One region of the Rahnella aquatilis CIP 78.65 genome, then DNA from elsewhere that is predicted to be linked to it. Evidence: predicted binding sites of a transcription regulator. Region 1 holds the regulator's gene; each other region holds the start of a gene.
What was found. Region 1 encodes PurR, which represses purine synthesis genes. Its sites were predicted from a motif close to CANGCAAACGTTTGCNTG; they were not measured.

Region 1 (6,879 bases):
AAGCCGGTACAGGCTGTCACGATCATTACTCTTCACGCGCAGCACAAAGAGACGGTGCACAATCACAATGCTTTCTATTGTAACGATGGCAGCCATCAGATAAAAACGCCATTTTTTGTGGGGTCTTTCTCAATACTGGCATTTTATTTAACAATTTTTACTGTGTGCGCTCAGGCTCACATATTAAAACATTCATCGAGAATAACATTTTTGGCGTTCATCAATCACGTCAGATTTGCAAAATCCCATTCTTTAACTTAAATATTAACACCCTGAAAAATGGTTATTTTTTTGACTAAAAATGGCGTTTATTTCGACATAAAAAAAGCTATTAACTTTTTCTCACAATATGATCTAGAATCGAGGCAATTCGTGCTTTTTTGTCGGGTCCTTTTAGGCAATACTCTGACATCCCTGATGTTTAACCTACCACTCATGGTAACGAAGCTATGCGCTTACTGTTCACGCTTTTTGTGCTGCTCTTTACCCAACTGTTTCTGAATATGGCTCATGCATCGCCGCAGACTCGTGTCTCTGCCGATCAACGTAAAAGTCATGTTAATCAGGCTGCGCCGGAAGAACGGCGAAAGCGAAAAACAGCTGCCGCGAAAACCAGTAAAAAAACTAAAATCACGCCAGTGACAGAACAAAAAACTCAGGACAAGAATTCGAAGAAGAAAGTAAAAAGCACCGAACTGGTTAAACGAAAGACCACAACGGAGAAAAGTGTCAGAACGACCCGGGCCGAGAGTAAAAAAGAAAAGACACTGAAGACCACCCGGGCCGAAAGCAGAACAGAGAAACACGCTAAAACCCGTGCACTCGCGAAAAACAGCACGGAAAGGGCCAGTAAAAAAGAAGCCTATGGCCGGCACCGCAAAGGTAAAAAGTCCGAAGAAGACAGCAAACCGATTACGCTCAGTGCAACACATAAAAAACGCTATCAGCATGCCCAGCAAACGGCCATGACCAAACTGATGCATCAGGTAGGAAAACCGTATCGCTGGGGCGGAACCTCACCGAATACCGGTTTTGATTGCAGCGGCTTAGTCTATTACGCCTACAAAGATTTGATCCGCATTAAAATGCCACGCACAGCGAATGAAATGTATCACCTGCGCGATGCGGCTCCGGTCAAACGCGGCGAACTTGAAAGCGGTGATCTGGTATTCTTCAGAATCAATAACCGCGGCGCAGCAGACCATGTTGGTGTTTATGTGGGTAACGGCAAGTTTATTCAGTCTCCGAGAACAGGCGAAGACATTAAAATCACCTCTCTCGGCGATGATTACTGGCAAGATCACTATGTGGGCGCACGTCGGGTAATGACCCCGAAAACGATCCGATAATAAACAATTCGTTAAGTCTGAAGTTTCGCTAATCAGCCATTGAATAGCATTTAACGAAGCGTTTATGCAGGGAAGAGTATCAGCGGTAACGGTCAGTGCGTAAAATTGAAAAGGGCGATCCCTGCAACAGGAATCGCCCTTTTTTATGGCGGATCACTTAATGAATCAGTTCATCACTGCGGTGAAGCTGAAAGCAATAATCATAAGCAAAGCGCATACCGTGGTGATCAACGATAATTTCAGGTTGCTGTCCATCAAACCCCCTTTCGGATCAAATTGTGGCATTTTTAAAGCCACACTCATTGTGTGCCAACGCATTTTCTCATAATTAACCTTTAAAATCTTGTGTTGAATGACAAGGCGTTCCTGAGAATTTTGCTTCCACTTTCCTGCATTATAAGAGAAAATTGTCGGTTAACACGCCTGTGTGCCGGTTGATTTCACCCGAGAGCATTTCACGCCTCATTCTGAAGAATCCACCCAACGATTTGACTGCCCTTTTAGAAGCCAGCAGTGAGATCCACGCAAGCAAACGATTAACATAATGCTAACGTGCTGAAACACGTGAGTTCAGGAGTCATTGTTTACATGGCAACGATTAAAGATGTCGCAAAGCGCGCTGGCGTTTCCACTACAACCGTGTCGCACGTCATCAATAAAACACGTTTCGTCGCCGAAGAAACCAAAGACGCGGTTCTCCTTGCAATCAAAGAGCTACATTACTCGCCGAGTGCTGTCGCCCGGAGTCTGAAGGTCAATAACACTAAAACGATCGGCCTGCTGGCGACATCCAGCGAAGCGCCCTATTTTGCCGAAGTGATTGAGGCCGTGGAAAACAGTTGCTTCTCCAAAGGCTATACGCTGATTTTATGTAACTCGCATAATAATCTGGAGAAACAACAAGCCTATCTGCAGATGCTGGCGCAAAAGCGCGTCGACGGCTTGCTGGTGATGTGCGCAGAATATCCTGATGAATTGCTTAATATGCTCGAGGAGCACCGCGCCATTCCCATGGTGGTCATGGACTGGGGCGAAGCGCGTAAAAACTTCACCGACAGCATTATTGATAATGCTTTCGAAGGCGGTTACATGGCCGGGCGTTATCTGATTGAACGCGGTCATCGTGATATTGGCGTGATCCCGGGACAACTTGCACGTAATACCGGCGGCGGCCGCTTCCAGGGGTTTGTGAAAGCACTGACCGAAGCCAATATTCCGCTTCGTGAGGAGTGGGTGGTTCAGGGCGATTTCGAGCCGGAATCGGGCTATCAGGCGATGCATAAAATTCTGATGCAAAAGCATCGCCCCACTGCCGTCTTCTGTGGCGGCGATGTGATGGCAATGGGCGCCATTTGTGCCGCAGACGAACTGGGCCTTCGCGTTCCTCAGGATATTTCTGTGATCGGTTACGACAATGTGCGTAATGCCCGTTATTTCTCTCCGGCGCTGACAACCGTGCATCAGCCGAAAGAACGTCTGGGTGAAATGGCCTTTACCATGTTGCTGGACAGAATTGTCAGTAAACGTGAAGAGTCTCAGACCATCGAGGTACATCCGAAACTGGTCGAGCGACGTTCAGTCGCCGACGGTCCGTACCGCGATTACCGCCGTTAACAGATATCGAACGCCTGCCTGTGCAGGCGTTTTTTTTAATCACGCAGCCATTCCTGATTCATCGTTTCTGTCTCGCCCATATAGTCCAGTAACCAGGCCAGTGAGGGTGACGGATTGCTTTGATCCCACGTCAGACAGCACGGACTGTCCGGGAACCTATTTTCCAGCGTCAGCACCTGCAACTTCTTCTGTTCTATCCACGGCGTGACGCGGTGAACCGGCATCATCCCCACGCATAAACCTTCGGTCAGGCACTCCAGCGCGCAGGTCCAGTCTGGCACGACCAGGCGCCGCTGATTATCCAGCGTCCAGGTATCACGCTTAGGCAATGTCCGGGAAGTATCTTCCAGACAGAGTGCCGGATAAGGCCGCAGTTGATCATCATTCAGTGCGCCGGATAATTGCGCCAGCGGATGTTGCGGGCTGACGACGCAATGCCAGTCCATAAATCCCATGTCACGAAAACTGAAGCGCCCGCCAACGGGTATCGCGCGCGTGGCACCGATCGCCACGTCTGCACGCCCGTCGACCAGCGCATCCCAGACACCATTAAACACTTCCGAGTGAATAATGAGTTCGGTATCCGCAAAATGGTGGTAAAAATCGAGCACCAGACGCCGTGTTCGTGCAGGTTTTACAATCCGGTCGACCGCCACACGTAATTCGCCGCGCCAGCCGTTCGCCACCTGCTGACACTGCCGGCGTGTGGCTATCATTTTTTTTGTCAGAATCCGCGCTTCATCGACAAAAACCTTGCCTGCAGGCGTCAGCACTACCTCCCGGTGGCGACGTTCAAACAACGGCACGGCCAGCCACTGCTCAAGCTGACGGACGGTATAGCTGATAGCCGAAGGCACGCGGTGCAAGTCTTGCGCTGCCGCACTAAAACTGCCGGTTCTTGCCACGGCATCAACCACTTCAAGGGTGTATTCTGACCACATAATTCAGCCTTCAATATTTTTGATAGCAGTGTGCAAATATTAGCGTTTCACAAGCCTGTTATCAAAGCGTTAAACTCCGCCTCCGGTACGTAATCTGCGTCACATCATCTGCAATAAATAAATTAACGAGACGATAATGAAACCCTCCTTTGGATTTATGCTCTATCTTGCGGGACTGAGCATGCTGGGCTTTTTAGCCACCGATATGTATCTGCCTGCGTTCAGCACCATGCAAACCAGCCTGATGACCAGTCCGGGGATGATCAGCGCAAGTCTGAGCATTTTTCTTGGCGGATTTGCTCTCGGCCAGTTGTTATGGGGGCCGCTGTCGGACAAGATCGGTCGAAAACCGGTCCTGCTTCTTGGCCTGACATTGTTTGCAGTCGGCTGTCTGGGCGTTATCTGGGTTGAAAACGTTCGCGCCCTTCTGGCCCTGCGCTTCTTACAGGCGATGGGGGTTTGTGCTGCCGCAGTCACCTGGCAGGCAATCGTTGTTGACCGTTTCTCTGCCGATGTAGCTAAAAAAACCTTCGCCAGCATTATGCCGTTAGTAGCACTTTCTCCGGCACTGGCACCGTTGCTGGGTGCGTGGGTGCTCAATCATTTTGACTGGGAAGCTATTTTTGCCCTGCTGACGGCGGTTGCCATCATTTTAGTGCTGACGACGCTGACTCTGCGTGAAAACAAACCGGCAAAACAAGCAAAGGCAGATAAAACCGGGTTTGTGACATTGCTGAAATCGCGTGTTTACAGCGGAAATGTCATGATTTATGCCGCCTGTTCAGCCGGCTTTTTTGCGTGGCTGACGGGTTCACCGTTTATCCTTAGCGACATGGGCTATTCGCCCGGTGCCATCGGGCTGAGCTATGTTCCGCAGACTATTGCTTTCCTGCTCGGGGGTTTTGGTTGCCGTGTTTTGATCAGCAAGCTGGACGGCAATAAAATTCTGCCATGGTTACTGGCGGGTTACGGCATCAGTATCGTGGCTTTGTTCTGTGTCGCCATGTTCACGGATGCCGGGCTGATAAGCCTGCTGATCCCTTTCTGTCTGATGGCTTTGGTGAATGGAGCAACCTATCCAATTGTTGTCGCGAATGCATTAATGCCATTTCCTGCTAATACAGGCAAGGCTGCAGCGTTGCAAAATACGCTGCAGCTCGGGCTTTGCTTCCTTGCCAGCCTGCTGGTTTCCGCATTTATTGTGCATCCGCTTATGGCGACAGTCACGATCATGCTGTCTACACTATTGTTGGTAGTTTGGGGCCGCTGGCTCTCTTTGCAGGATGAAATTGCGCCAGGCAATGAGCAGCAACCGGAGCAGGAAGCTCAGACACGGCATGCGAATTAATAGTGATAATACCCTGTTGTAACAATCACTTAACGGGCATTTTCATTCATTGTGATTAATTATTGAGAATGCCTGCCAGCGAGCCTATACTCAACAAAACCAAATAAAATAGCATTTTTACAAAACTTTTATTACATACTTAAGTCAGACGCGCGGACAGTGTCACACTTATTTTTTTCTTACTTTTTCAAGGATGATTTTCCTGCACGTCTTCTGGCGCGCAGGTGTTCTTCTTAATTTCCTCTGTTGGTGTCGAATATCGGGCTAGGCGCTAGTCGTCTGTTCTCATAAAGACCTGCAAAAAATAGCCTTTGCTTTTCCCGGCAGGTTAATAAGTCAGAAGAGAAAGTGATGGAGAAGCTATGAGTTCATCGTGTATAGAAGATCAAAGCATTCAGGACAATCAATGGTACCGGATCGCCAGTGAAATGCTGGCGATGGCAGGTATTCAGGTAAACGGTAATCGTCCTTTCGACCTTAAAGTAAAAAACACTGACTTCTTTAAGCGTGTTTTACAGGAAGGTTCTCTGGGCCTCGGTGAAAGTTATATGGATGGTTGGTGGGAATGTGACCGTCTGGATATCTTTTTCCAGCGCGTTATCCGCGCCGGTTTGGAAAATAAACTGCCCCACCATTTTAAAGATACGTTACGCGTCGCCGCAGCACGCCTGACCAATCTGCAATCCCGCAAACGGGCGTGGATTGTCGGTAAAGAGCATTATGATCTGGGCAACGATTTATTTACTCTGATGCTCGACCCTTACATGCAATATTCCTGCGGCTACTGGAAAGAAGCCACTACGCTTGAAGAGGCACAGGAAGCAAAACTCAAAATGATCTGTGACAAGCTGCAATTAAAACCGGGCCAGCGCTTACTGGATATCGGTTGCGGCTGGGGTGGATTATCAGAGTACGCTGCCAGAAATTATGGCGTGAGCGTTGTGGGTGTGACGATTTCTGCTGAGCAACAAAAACTGGCGCAAAAACGCTGTGAAGGGCTGGATGTCACCATCCTGCTACAGGATTACCGTGACCTTAATGATCAGTTTGACCGTATTGTTTCTGTCGGGATGTTTGAACATGTGGGTCCGAAAAATTATCAGACCTATTTTAATGTCGCCAAACGCAATATCAAACCTGACGGCATTTTCCTGCTGCACACCATCGGTTCTAACAAAACAGATCTTAATGTCGACCCGTGGATTGATAAATACATCTTCCCCAACGGTTGTCTGCCGTCTGTTCAGCAAATTGCACAAACCAGCGAGTCGCTGTTTGTCATGGAAGACTGGCACAATATCGGCGCTGATTATGACCGTACGCTGATGGCGTGGAATGAACGTTTCCAGAAACACTGGCCGGAACTGGCGGAAAAATACGGTGAACGTTTCCACCGCATGTTTACCTATTACCTGAATGCCTGCGCCGGTGCTTTCCGCGCCCGGGATATTCAGTTGTGGCAGGTCGTCTTCAGCCCGGAAGGTGTTGATGGCGGAATGCGCGTACCACGCTGATTGTCCTCTCTTCTGTTAATGAAAACCGGACAAAATGTCCGGTTTTTTTATGCTGATAAATAGCCTGGAAAACTATTCTGCTTTATCGATCATCGCCTGCGCCGTGGCGATCG
Region 2 (6,879 bases), 680 kb from region 1:
GTTGGTCACCGCCGTGATGCCGTTCGGAGATCCGTTCGGGTTCGCCGGATAGTTTTCGGTCGCCTGTCCGTTATTATCCACGAAGCGCAGGGTCACCAGATTGCTGTGTTCGATTTGCGCCAGATGCGCCGCGTCACGCACTTCAACATGCCCTTCGCCATGAGACACCGCGATTGGCATATGTGAACCGGCCATGCCCTGCATAAACATCGACGGGCTGGCAGCCACTTCCACCAGACTGAAACGCGCTTCGAAGCGGTCAGACAGGTTACGCACGAAGCGTGGCCAGTGTTCTGCGCCCGGGATCAGCTCTTTCAGGTTAGACATCATCTGACAGCCGTTACACACGCCCAGTGCCAGCGTCTGCGGACGGTGGAAGAATTCCTCGAACTCTTCACGCACGCGGTCATTGAACAGAACTGATTTCGCCCAACCTTCACCTGCGCCCAGCACGTCACCGTAAGAGAATCCGCCGCACGCGACCAGCGTGTGGAAATCCTGCAAATCACGGCGACCGGCCAGCAGGTCACTCATGTGCACATCAACCGCATCGAAACCGGCACGGTGGAAGGCAGCCGCCATTTCAACGTGTGAGTTCACGCCCTGCTCACGCAGAACGGCGACTTTCGGACGCGCACCTTTGGCAATGTATGGCGCAGCCACATCTTCATCCGGGGCAAAAGTCAGTTTGACGTTCAGACCCGGATCGAGATCGTTGGTTTTCGCCTGATGTTCCTGATCGGCACATTCCGGGTTATCACGCAGACGCTGCATCTGCCAGGTGGTTTCTGCCCACCAGGTACGCAGCGTGGTACGGCTTTCGCTGTACACCGGCTTGTCAGCAGAAGTGATGATGAAGCGATCGCCGGTTTCAACAGTCCCGAGGTAATGCGTACAATCCGCCAGACCAAAGTCGGCCAGCGTTTTCTCAACGGCTTCACGGTCAGACGCACGCACCTGAATCACGGCACCCAGTTCTTCGTTGAACAGCGCGGCCAGCGAATCGTTGCCCAGCGCCGCGATATCTGCGGTCAGGCCGCAATGCCCTGCGAAGGCCATTTCAGCCAGCGTCACCAGCAAACCACCGTCGGAGCGGTCATGGTATGCCAGCAATTTTTGCTCAGAAACCAGAGCCTGCATGGCGTTGAAGAAGCCGCCAAGTTGCTCTGCGCTGCGAACGTCAGCAGGCGTGTTACCGAGCTGACGGTAAACCTGCGCCAGCGCCGTTGCGCCCAGAGCGTTATGGCCGGCCCCCAGATCCACCAGCAGCAACGCGGTGTCACCTTTGTCGGTACGCAGTTGCGGCGTCACGGTATGGCGGACATCTTCGACACGGGCAAACGCGGTGATCACCAGTGACAGCGGAGAGGTCATCTCGCGTTGTTCGTTACCTTCCTGCCAGCGGGTTTTCATCGACATGGAGTCTTTTCCCACCGGGATGGTAATGCCCAGCGCCGGACAAAGCTCTTCGCCTACCGCTTTCACGGCGGCGTATAAACCGGCATCTTCTCCCGGATGACCGGCCGCAGACATCCAGTTAGCAGAAAGCTTAACGCGTTTCAGGCTGCCGATTTCTACCGCCGCGATATTCGTCAGTGCTTCGCCAACGGCCATGCGACCGGAAGCGGCAAAGTCCAGCAAAGCAACCGGAGCACGTTCGCCCAGTGACATCGCTTCGCCGTGGTAGCTGTCGAGGCTGGCGGTGGTGACTGCGCAGTCGGCTACCGGGATCTGCCACGGGCCGACCATCTGGTCACGCGCGACCATACCGGTGACAGTGCGGTCGCCGATGGTGATCAGGAAGGTTTTCTCGGCAACGGCAGGCAGATGCAGAACACGATTTACCGCTTCAGCAATCTGGATATTTTCTGCATTCAGGTCATCGCCTTTCGCTTTCAGCGTGGTGACGTCGCGGGTCATTTTTGGCGTTTTGCCCAGCAGGACATCCAGCGGCATATCAATTGGCTGGTTATCGAAATGGCTGTCTTCCAGAGAAAGATGCATTTCTTCGGTGGCTTCACCGATGACCGCATAAGGGGCGCGTTCGCGCTGGCAGATCGCATCGAACTGTTCGAGCTGTGCGGGAGAAACCGCCAGCACGTAACGTTCCTGCGATTCGTTACACCAGACTTCCAGCGGGCTCATGCCCGGCTCGTCGTTCAGGATGTCGCGCAACTGGAAACGGCCGCCACGGTGACCATCACTGACCAGTTCCGGCATCGCGTTGGATAAACCGCCTGCACCGACGTCATGGATAAACAAAATCGGGTTGGCTTCGCCCAGTTGCCAGCAGCGGTCGATGACTTCCTGACAACGACGTTCCATTTCCGGGTTGTCGCGCTGTACGGAAGCAAAATCCAGATCGGCATCAGACTGACCGGACGCCATAGAAGACGCCGCGCCGCCGCCCAGACCGATATTCATCGCCGGACCGCCGAGGACGATCAACTTCGCGCCAACGGTGATTTCACCTTTCTGCACATGATCGGCACGGATGTTGCCGATACCGCCCGCCAGCATGATCGGTTTATGGTAACCACGCAGTTCAGGGCCATTGTGACTGTTGACGTTTTCTTCGTAAGTACGGAAGTAGCCCAGCAGCGCCGGACGACCAAATTCGTTGTTAAATGCTGCGCCGCCCAGCGGGCCGTCGGTCATGATATCCAGCGCGGTAACGATACGATCCGGCTTACCGAAATCTTCTTCCCACGGCTGTTCAAAACCCGGAATCCGCAGGTTAGAAACGGAGAAACCGACCAGTCCGGCTTTCGGTTTTGCGCCGCGACCGGTTGCCCCTTCGTCACGGATTTCACCGCCGGAACCGGTAGCCGCACCCGGCCACGGAGAGATCGCCGTCGGGTGGTTATGGGTTTCTACCTTCATCAGGATATGCGCCTGCTCCTGATGGAAATCGTACAGACCGTCTTTCGCATCGGCATAGAAACGACCGACCTGCGAACCTTCCATCACGGCGGCGTTATCTTTATACGCCGACAGCACGTGATCAGGGGTATGTTCGAAGGTGTTCTTAATCATCTTAAACAGAGATTTCGGCTGCGTTTCACCGTCGATAATCCAGTCTGCGTTGAAGATTTTGTGACGACAGTGTTCTGAGTTGGCCTGTGCGAACATATACAATTCGATGTCCGTCGGGTTGCGCCCCAACGACGTAAAGGCATCCATCAGATAATCAATTTCGTCCTGCGCCAGCGCCAGGCCTAATTTGGTGTTGGCGGCCTCCAGTGCGCCACGGCCTTCGCTGAGGATATCCACATGCTGCACCGGGGCAGGCTGATGCTGCGCAAACAGCGCGCTGGCATCTTCCAGATGGCCAAAGACGGTTTCCATCATACGGTCATGCAGCAATGCGCCCAGTTCGCTCCACTGTGCTTCGGTCAGTTGCGGGGCCTGAACATAAAATGCCAGACCGCGTTCCAGACGCAAAACCTGCGACAGGCCGCAATTATGTGCGATATCGGTAGCTTTGGAAGACCACGGAGAAATGGTGCCGGGGCGCGGGGTAACCAACAGTAAACGACCAGAAGGAGCGTGTTCAGCGAGAGAAGGACCGTATTTCAGGAGGCGTTGTAGCTTGGTTTGTTCGTCCGAATTCAGCGGCGCGCTGACATCGGCAAAGTGTACATATTCGGCGTAGATATCGCTGACCGGAAGGCGGGCTTCCTGACAACGGGACAACAATTTGTTAATGCGAAAAGCCGACAAAGCGGGCGAACCACGCAGTATTTCCATAATGACAGATCTCTCGTCTTCGAAGACACTGACCACAGTGCTTCATTGGGCGCAACAGGGGGAAAACGCGGGCTATTATAAAGAAAGCTGGCGTCCGACGAAACCGTTTGCGCAGGGAAACTTGATATTCATTTATCGCCCTGCAAATCTTGCGGGTATCATGAATAAAGTTGCAGACTGCCGTTTTGTTGAGCAAAATGCGTCAGCACTGGGGATATAACCATACGAACTGCACAGCATAGCGTAAAAAAACAAGAGCGCCGCAGCGAGATAACTATTTGACGCGACTAAAAATTAATTATGTCCTGATGGGGATCGCCGCTCTGTTACTGGCGCTGGCTTTATGGCCGGCAGTCCCGTGGCACAGAGGTGAAGGCGACCAACTGGATCAAATAAAATCCCGTGGAGAATTGCGCGTAAGCACGCTCAATTCTCCACTGACTTTTATGGACACTCCGGAAGGCAATCTCGGCTTCGATTACGAACTGGCGAAACGCTTTGCAGATTATCTGGGCGTGCAGCTGGTCGTGACACAGCGCACCACCATCGAGAGCATGTTTGACGATCTGGATCACGGCAATACTGACATCCTGGCTTCCGGCCTGGTGTACAACAATGAGCGGCTGAAAGGCTACCGTGCTGGTCCGGAATACTATTCCGTTTCCCAGCAGCTGGTTTACCGGCAGGGTGCCGCGCGTCCGAAAAGCTTCGCGGATATCAAAGGTTCGCTGATGGTGTCTGCGGGTAGCGCGCATATCGCCACACTGGAAGCCGCCAGCAAAAAATACCCCGACCTCGCGTGGAGCACGACCGATAAGATGTCACCACGCGATCTGTTGCAGCAGGTCGAGAACGGTAAACTCGATTATACGCTGGGCGACTCGGTTACCATCGCCCTGATGCAGCGCGTTTATCCGCGTCTCGCGGTGGCTTTTGATGCCACTGACGACGAACCTGTGACCTGGTATTACCGCAAGCAGCCTGACGACGACAGTCTTTCTGCCGCCATGCTGGACTTTTTCAGCCAGATTTCAGAAGACGGTACGCTGGAAAAGCTGGATGAGAAATATCTCGGGCACGTGGGTGATTTTGATTACGTCGATACCCGGACTTTCCTCAAAGCCATCGACAGTACGCTGCCGGATTTACAGCCGCTGTTTGAAAAATATGCGGGGAATATTGACTGGCGGTTACTGGCGGCCATCGCCTATCAGGAATCCCACTGGGATCCCCTGGCGAAATCCCCGACCGGCGTACGGGGTGTGATGATGCTGACCCGCGCGACCGCTGGCGGGCTGAACGTAGAAGACCGTACCGATGCCGAACAGAGCATTCGCGGCGGTGCGCAGTATCTGTCGCATCTGATGGATAAAATGCCGGAATCTGTTCCACAGGATGAACGGATCTGGTTTGCACTTGCAGCTTATAACATGGGTTATGGCCATATGCTGGATGCCCGTAAGCTGACGGCGCAGCAAAAAGGCAATCCCGACAGCTGGGCGGATGTGAAGCAACGTCTGCCGATGCTGAATCAGAAACGCTTCTTCAGCCGGACGAATTACGGGTATGCGCGCGGCACGCAGGCATATAACTATGTGGAAAATATCCGTCGATATCAGCTGAGCCTGGTGGGATATCTGATGGAAAAGGAAAAACAGCAGGCACAGAAAGCGGCCTTGCAGGCTCAGTTAGGTCAAGGGTATCCGGTGGTGAATGCACAGGAAGCGCTGGCTCCCTGAGACGGGCAGGCCCGTTTTTCAGCCCTGATCATCCGCCGCATCACCGGCCTGAGCGGCACGTTCTGCCCGTCGCAGTGCTTTTTTCTGGCTGCGGCGAAAACGAAAAAACGCACTCAGTTGTTGCGAACAGGCTTCTGCCAGTACACCCGCCTTAATCTCCACCTGATGATTCATGCCAGGATGGCGTAATACATCAAGCAAAGAGCCCGCAGCACCGGTTTTGGCATCAGCGGCACCATACACTACGCGGCGGATCCGGCTGTGGATCATCGCCCCTGCGCACATCACACAAGGTTCCAGCGTGACGTACAGTGTGGCGTCGAGCAGACGATAATTTTGTACGGCGTTGCCACCCTGACGTAAAGCCATGATTTCCGCGTGCGCTGTCGGATCATGATGGCCGATAGACCGGTTCCAGCCTTCGCCAATCACCTGATTGTCTAAAACCAGTACCGCACCCACCGGCACTTCGCCCTCGTCCTGCGCTTTGAGCGCCAGAGTCATGGCATGTTGCATCCAGTGTTCATCATCATTGATTACTGCCAACTCTGCGTCTGCCACTTCTACCTCAATCATTTTTTACCGGCAGACATTTTATCTGATTTTTGCGCTGGCCGTTATTCCAGTTGCTGTAACTCACCCTGTTTACTGACGCGAAAACGGTGCTCGCAAAAGAACAACAACGGATTGTCCTGTTTGCTGTCGCTGTATCCGCTGTACAGCTTAAGCGGTGAGCCAATGCGGCTTTCGAGTTGCACGACTTTCTCCTCACCCAGGCAACGCAAGGTCAACACCCATCCGCCTTTGCCACGGGCAATCCGGCTGCCGACCAGACGAACCTTCGGCAAAAACAGGGAAGTATGATAAACCTGCTTCACCAGATTTTCCGGTGACCCGGTGATCAGCCAGACTTCAGTATCATCGCTGTCGAGATATTCACGCAGCCTGCGCTGCACCACCGGAAACTCCACCACTTTCTCGCGAAACGCGGCGACAAATTGCAGCTCCAGTGCTTTCAGGCGTGCTTCACCGTGGCCGAAGGTAATCGACCACAGTAACAGGCTCATTGGCCAGCGTGCGGCGCGCCCGTGGATAAACAGTCCGATCCCCACCAGCGGCAGAACCGGGACGACTAAAATCAGATTCTGCGGCATCCGCCTCAACAAAAACCGCAGAAAGCTGCCGAACATATCCTGCTGGTGCAGCGTGCCATCAAGATCAAAAAAGACTACCCGCCGATCAGGCTTCGTACTCAATCCGTTACTCCTCGGGATCGTTGAACCCCATCAACCAGGTAAAAATAAAACCAGCCAATACCGTAATGACTAAACCCGTCAGATACAACACCACTTTGCCGGAAATAATGGTCAGCGCCAGCGGCAGCCCGGAA
Region 3 (6,879 bases), 1.7 Mb from region 1:
GTGAGAAACCATAGGCATTGGCCGCCTCGATTTCGCCGTGCGGCACCGCGCGGATAGCACCGGCAAAAATCTCAGTGGTGTACGCACAAGTGTTGAGCGTCAGCGCCAGAATCGTACAGTTCAGCCCGCTGCGGAAAAAGGCATTGAGGAAGTCGGTGCCACGCACGATTTCCAGGCTGTACATCCCCGAATAAAACACCAGCAACTGGACATACAGCGGCGTTCCGCGGAAAACGTAGGTATACAGCCAGATCGGATAACGCAGGAATTTGTTGGCCGACACGCGCCCTACCGACATCGGTACGGCCAGTAATCCGCCAATCACAACGGAGCTGATCAGTAACCACAGGGTGATCGCCAGACCGGTGAAACGGTAGCCGTCACTGTAGAGCAAAGACATACCGTACTGTTGTAAAATTTCGATCATAGATCAGCCCTCTTCACACCCAGCGAATAACGGCGATCAAGCCATACCAGCACGCCGTTCGACAGCGTGGTGAAAATCAGATAAACCACACCCGCCACAATCGCAAAATAGAACGGCTGATACGTGCCTTTCCCGGCCAGTTGCGTGGCTTTGACCACATCATTGAGGCCCAGTAATGACACCAGCGCGGTGGCTTTGAGGATAACCTGCCAGTTATTGGCAATGCCCGGCAGCGCAAAACGCATCATGGCCGGGAATAAAATTCGACGGAAAATTTGTGAACCGCTGAACCCGAAAGCCGTGGCGGCTTCGATTTGTCCGCGCGGAACCGCCATAAACGCACCACGGAACGTTTCGGTGAAATAAGCCCCGTAGATAAAGCCCAGCGTGATAATACCGGCGCTCATCGGGTCGATATCAATTTGTGTCATACCCAGTGATTCTGTGACGCTGTTCAGTGCAATCTGCAACCCGTAAAAAATCAATAACATCAATACCAGATCAGGTACGCCGCGAATAAGCGTGGTGTAGCAACCAAAAAAACCAGACACGATCCGGTTCTTTGACAGTTTCCCGCCCGCGCCGATTAACCCTATCACCAGCGCCAGAATGACTGACGAAATCGCCAGCTCCAGTGTCACTAATGTGCCCTGGATAATTACCTGGGAATACCCATACAGCATGGTTTTTTCCTGTCTTTAGTGGATCCCTGCGCAGGCAAAACGACGGCCAGCGTCAGAACCGCAGGGAGCGGACACGCCGCCCCCTTTGGCACATCGCACGACGCGTATCAGCCGCCGTAAACATCAAAGTCGAAGTATTTTTTCGCCAGTTTGTCGTAAGTCCCGTCTTTACGCATGCTGTCAAATGCCTTGTTCAGCGCATCTTTCAGATCAGTATCCGTCTTACGCAGCCCCATGCCGGTGCCCACGCCGAAGAATTTATCGTCTTTAACGGACGGGCCCGCAAACGCATAATCTTTACCCGCAGCCTGTTTCAGGAAGCCTTCGCTGCCTGCCACTTCGTCCTGGAATGCCGCGTCAAGACGACCGGAAGCCAGATCGGCATAAATCAGATCCTGGTTTTGGTAAGCCACCACATTGATGCCTTTTGGTTGCCACATCGCGTTGGCATAAGCTTCCTGAGTGGAGCCCTGCAAAACGCCAACGTTTTTGCCTTTCAGCGCATCCAGAGTAGGCAGCACTTTTGATCCTTTAGGCGCGATCAGGCGGGCGTTCGCGGCGTAAAGTTTCTCTGTGAAATCAATTTCCTGCTGGCGTTTTTCAGTGATGGATAATGAGGAAATAATCGCATCAATTTTTTTCGCTTTCAGGGACGGGATCAGCGCATCGAAATCGCTTTCAACGTAGGTACATTTAATGGCTGCACGTTTGCACATCTCATTTGCCAGGTCGATATCAAAACCCACCAGCTTGCCGCTGGAGTCTTTTGATTCAAATGGGGCGTAAGTCGGATCAGTACCGATATTAATTGCTTTAGGCGCGGCAGCAAATGCACTGCCTGCACTGGCTAAGACCAGAACCAGCGGAAGAACCTTGAACAACTTTTTCATACATTAGCCTCAGTGATTATTCATCTGTTGTGGTTGTGTGTGCGTGAATGAACGTCTTTTTATAGTTTGCTGAACGATGCAAATGGCTTTTTGCCAGGTTTTCTCATGCACTTTTCGTGCCGTTTCTCTGCATCGCGATTTTCCGCAGCGGGAGAGTGAAAACCGGTCAAAAAAGCATCGGGATAATGAAAGTTTTCAAAGGTCTGAGGGAAGAATAGCTGAAGGGGGATTTAACACTGCACCTCAATGAATCAAATTGTGATCATTGTTGGTGCAATGTAACGGAAGTGCGCGAAATGGGTGCGTATTGGGACGTGAAAGTTTAGTGGCTGCCCTGCCATCGAACAAATAAGTCTTCCGGCAGTTCGATATCAAACTGATCAATCACCCGGTTTACCGTCTGATCAATAATATCTTCCACCGAGGCCGGGCGATGATAAAACGCCGGGACCGGCGGCATAATGATTGCGCCAAGCTCTGCGGCCTGCGTCATCAGACGCAGATGACCGAGATGCAGCGGCGTTTCGCGCACACACAACACCAGACGGCGATGTTCTTTCAGCACCACGTCCGCCGCACGGGTCAGCAGGCCGTCGGTGTAACTGTTCACGATGCCGGAGAGCGTTTTGATCGAGCAGGGTAAAATCACCATGCCGGCAGTTTTAAAAGAACCGGAAGAAATGCTGGCTGCGATATCGCGGGAATCATGTACCACATCCGCCAGCGCCTGAACGTCGCGCAGTGTGAGATCGGTTTCCAGTGTCAGCGTCTGGCGGGCCGCATTGCTCATCACCAGATGTGTTTCGATATCCGGTACGCTCTGCAATACCTGCAAGAGCCTGACACCATAGATTGCGCCGCTGGCGCCGGAAATACCGACGATAAGTTGTTTCATGAACACTGCCTTAGAAAAATGAACCCGGACCCGGTGGTGCCAATACTGACATAAATTCAGGCATAAAAAAACGCGCCCGCCCGGTGTTCACCGGAGGGGCGCGCCTGAGAGAATGCCAGCAACGGGCAGATTAGCCTTCGTTATGCATCTCGAGGTTTTCAGCTTCCTGCTGACCACGCAACGCCTGAGCGTCATCGTTGCGCAGGGCTTCGAGGTATTCCAGATAGTTCTGGTCAACGTCCTTGGTGACGTAAACACCGTCGAAGACTGAACATTCGAATTTCTCGATATCCATATTATCTTCTTTCACTGCCGCGATAAGGTCGCTCAGATCCTGGAAGATTAAGGCATCGGCACCAATCATCTGATTGATTTCGCTGACTTCACGGCCATGAGCAATCAGCTCGTTGGCGCTTGGCATATCGATACCGTAAACATTCGGGAAACGAATTTCCGGTGCCGCAGACGCCAGATAAACACGTCGCGCCCCGGCTTCACGCGCCATCTCAACAATCTGCTGAGAAGTCGTACCGCGTACGATGGAGTCATCCACCAGCAGCACGTTTTTATCACGGAATTCAGCGCGGTTAGCATTCAGTTTACGACGTACAGATTTACGACGTTCCTGCTGGCCCGGCATGATAAAGGTGCGACCCACATAGCGGTTTTTCACAAACCCCTGACGGTAAGGTTTATCCAGAATACGGGCAATTTCCAGCGCGATATCACAGGAGGTTTCCGGGATCGGGATCACCACGTCGATATCCAGGTCTTCCCATTCACGGGCAATTTTCGCGCCCAGCTTTTCACCCATACGGACACGGGCGCTGTAGACGGAAATTTTATCGATGAAGGAATCCGGACGCGCGAAATAGACGTATTCGAACAGGCACGGATTGTACTGCGGGTTCTCCGCGCACATGCGGGTGAACAGCTGACCTTTTTCGGTGATGTACACCGCTTCGCCCGGCGCAACGTCGCGCAGGAACTCAAAGCCCAGCGTATCAAGCGCCACACTCTCAGAAGCCACCATGTACTCGTTACGGCCATCTTCCAGCGTACGTTTACCGATGACCAGCGGACGGATACCGTGCGGGTCACGGAACGCCAGCATGCCGTGGCCGATAATCATCGCCACACACGCGTAAGCACCACGGATTTTCAGATTCACTGCGGCAACCGCAGCAAAAATGTTGTCAGCTTCCAGCGGGTAATGCTGGAAACGATCCAGTTCACTCGCCAGAATATTCAGCAGGATCTCAGAATCGGACGTGGTGTTCACATGACGACGCTGCCCTTCGAACAGGTTGCTGCGCAATTCGTGAGCATTGGTCAGGTTACCGTTATGGGCAAGGGTGATGCCGAACGGAGAGTTGACGTAAAAAGGTTGAGCTTCTGAAGCGCTGGAACTGCCAGCCGTTGGGTAGCGCACATGGCCGATACCCATGTTGCCCTGTAAGCGTTGCATATGGCGGGCTTCGAAAACATCCTTCACCAGGCCATTCGCTTTACGTAAACGGAAGTTATTATTCGCATCGATGGTGGTGATGCCTGCGGCATCCTGACCACGGTGTTGTAACACCGTTAACGCGTCATAAATCGACTGGTTTACCGGCATGAAACCGGCGATACCGACAATACCGCACATGTTGTCTTTTCCTCTTCAGCGCTGCCAAAACTAAATATGTTTTGGCAAGAAACTCGACGTGCTCTGCAGGTAGTCAAAGAACCACCTGATGATATAACTGAACTGTGGGATCAACTGGGATTGTTTCCAGTCTTCACTTTGTGAAAAACCGGTAAAAGTATCGAGGAAGAACAGCATCGCGGAGACGATTAACACCCCGCGCAGTGCGCCGAAGCACACACCTAACACCCTGTCAGTGCCGGACAACCCGGTTCTTTCAACCAGTGAGCCAATCACATAGTTGACAATTGCACCTACGATCAACGTCGCGATGAACAAGATGGCAATTGCGATCCCGTTTCGAACTAACTCATCTTCGAAACGTGTGAAGTAGATGGCGAGGTAAGGGTAATAATGGCTGGCAACAAAAAAGGCGCAAGCCCAGGTTACCAGCGATAAAGCCTCACGAACAAAGCCACGGATTAAACTGACTAAAGCAGAAAATCCGATAACCGCAATAATGACGTAATCAATCCAGACCATTAACTATTCCAGTGTCTAATCCAGTCACATCTGCCCCGGCATCCCGTTCGCGGCGAATTCTAACAGAAAAAGAAAACGTTTGCGTAGGGGAAATCAGCCGGTCAGACAAATTAATAATAGCGATTAAAAAAACCTCAATCGCAGCATAAACCTATAAAAATCCAGCCAGAGGATCTTATAGAAAAAGGGCACAAATCGCTTGTGCCCTCCGTGGTATTTTTTATGTATTTATCAACTCCCTCCCCTGCAAAAGGAGGGTTTGGGGTGGGGTATTAAGGGCAACTCTGAATCTAACGCTGCCTGCTAAACCCCCTCCCAGCCTCCCCCTTCGCAGGGGGAGGAGCAAAGTCAGTGCGCGCTGTATGCGCGAACCTGCCCACCTAATCCACTCAGCTGTTGCAGTTGCGGAAGTGACGCTTCAAGCTTCTGCTTCGAGGCATCCGGGCCGACGTACAGGCGCGTGATCTGCCCCTGAACCGGTGTGGCCGGAACGGTGTAAGCACGGAAACCAGACAACCGCAGATTTGCCACAATCTCATTGGCTTTGGCGGCATTTTTCAGTGCGCCAAGTTGCACCACATAAGACTGCCCTGCTGGCGCTTTTTCTTCCGGCGCAGCCTTCGGCTGTTCAACCGGTTTAGGTTGTTCGGCAACCGCCTTCGGTTGTTCGGCCGGTTTCGGCTGCTCCACAGGCTTCGGTTTCACCGTGGGCTTAGCTTCCACCATCGGTTTAGGTTCAATCGTTTTTGGCTTCTGAGGCGCAGGTTTGACCGGCGCGGTCTGTACCGGTTTTTTCTGTTCAGGCAGCGTGGTGGCCGGCGGAGCTTCTATTGTGGTGTTGCCGGGTGCCACATTGCCCTGATTCGCGGCATTGGTATTGTTGGCTGAACTCTCCATGTCCGGTTCGCCGTTCATGGCCTGATCAGCACCTTCCGGCGGCTGAGCAGGCAAAGATTGCGTGACCGGTGGCACCGAATCCTGTTCCTCAACATCACCCGGTTTTGGCACCAATGGAATAGACGCAAATTCGTCTTCGTAATGCTTTTTCTTGCCGTCGAGTAAACCGGGCAAAATGATGACGCCCAGCGCCACCAGAATGACCGTCCCGACCAGACGATTTTGAAACTTACTTGCCACTGGTTTTCCCCGTGTCTATAGCATCCATTACGTGAGCTACGGTATGGAACGAGCCGCAGACAATCACAATATCCTGAGGAGCCGCCTCCTGCATAGCCTGTTTCCAGGCAGACTCCACATCATCAAACTGGTGCGCCTGCGGCAGATGTGCCGTCAGTTCTTCAACACTGGCCCCGCGCGGGCCTTCCAGCGGCGCGCAATACCATTCATCCACCTGAGGCGACAGGCAAGCCAGCGTACCGGCAATATCTTTGTCTTTCAACATTCCGACGACGGCGCGTACTTTGCCGCCATTACGTGGCTGTTCCGCCAGGCGTCCGGCCAGATACGCCGCCGCATGCGGGTTGTGCGCGACATCCAGGATCAGACGAGGTGATTCACTCACCGTCTGGAAACGCCCCGGCAAGGCCGCGCGCTGTAAACCAGCGCGCAACGCGGCTTCAGGAATATCCAGGGTGGAATAATGCAGCGCGGCCAGCGCGGTCGCGGCGTTAGCCAGCGGGACATTTGGCAACGGTAAACCCTCCAGCCCGTTAACCTCATGGCCTTCTTCCAGCGCTGCCCAGCGCCACTGTCCGGCATCCGCAGAAAAATGCCAGTTGACATCACGGCGATGTAAATCAGCGTGTTTTTCCTGCGCAACGGCAGCAATAGATTGCGGCATCTCCGGCTCACCG

Region 2: a site for PurR is predicted at 3,847-3,864, ahead of purL (phosphoribosylformylglycinamidine synthase). Genes of this name have one in related genera too.
Region 3: a site for PurR is predicted at 5,134-5,151, ahead of cvpA (colicin V production protein). Genes of this name have one in related genera too.

What each region holds. Positions count from the first base shown of each region.
Region 1 covers NC_016818.1:3,028,529-3,035,407, forward strand. Annotated here, with positions in the region: gene RAHAQ2_RS26130 (hypothetical protein) at 1-96, opposite strand, end outside; gene RAHAQ2_RS13590 (C40 family peptidase) at 450-1,349, shown strand; gene cydH (cytochrome bd-I oxidase subunit CydH) at 1,515-1,667, opposite strand; gene purR (HTH-type transcriptional repressor PurR) at 1,938-2,963, shown strand; gene punR (DNA-binding transcriptional activator PunR) at 2,999-3,904, opposite strand; gene punC (purine nucleoside transporter PunC) at 4,041-5,252, shown strand; gene cfa (cyclopropane fatty acyl phospholipid synthase) at 5,615-6,766, shown strand; gene RAHAQ2_RS13615 (riboflavin synthase) at 6,839-6,879, opposite strand, start outside.
Region 2 covers NC_016818.1:3,712,400-3,719,278, forward strand. Annotated here, with positions in the region: gene purL (phosphoribosylformylglycinamidine synthase) at 1-3,750, opposite strand, end outside; gene mltF (membrane-bound lytic murein transglycosylase MltF) at 4,029-5,489, shown strand; gene tadA (tRNA adenosine(34) deaminase TadA) at 5,508-6,065, opposite strand; gene yfhb (phosphatidylglycerophosphatase C) at 6,107-6,745, opposite strand; gene RAHAQ2_RS16895 (PTS transporter subunit EIIC) at 6,750-6,879, opposite strand, start outside.
Region 3 covers NC_016818.1:1,344,052-1,350,930, reverse strand. Annotated here, with positions in the region: gene RAHAQ2_RS06320 (ABC transporter permease) at 1-427, opposite strand, end outside; gene RAHAQ2_RS06315 (histidine ABC transporter permease HisQ) at 424-1,110, opposite strand; gene argT (lysine/arginine/ornithine ABC transporter substrate-binding protein ArgT) at 1,218-2,000, opposite strand; gene RAHAQ2_RS06305 (UbiX family flavin prenyltransferase) at 2,323-2,895, opposite strand; gene purF (amidophosphoribosyltransferase) at 3,026-4,543, opposite strand; gene cvpA (colicin V production protein) at 4,574-5,065, opposite strand; gene dedD (cell division protein DedD) at 5,414-6,202, opposite strand; gene folC (bifunctional tetrahydrofolate synthase/dihydrofolate synthase) at 6,192-6,879, opposite strand, start outside.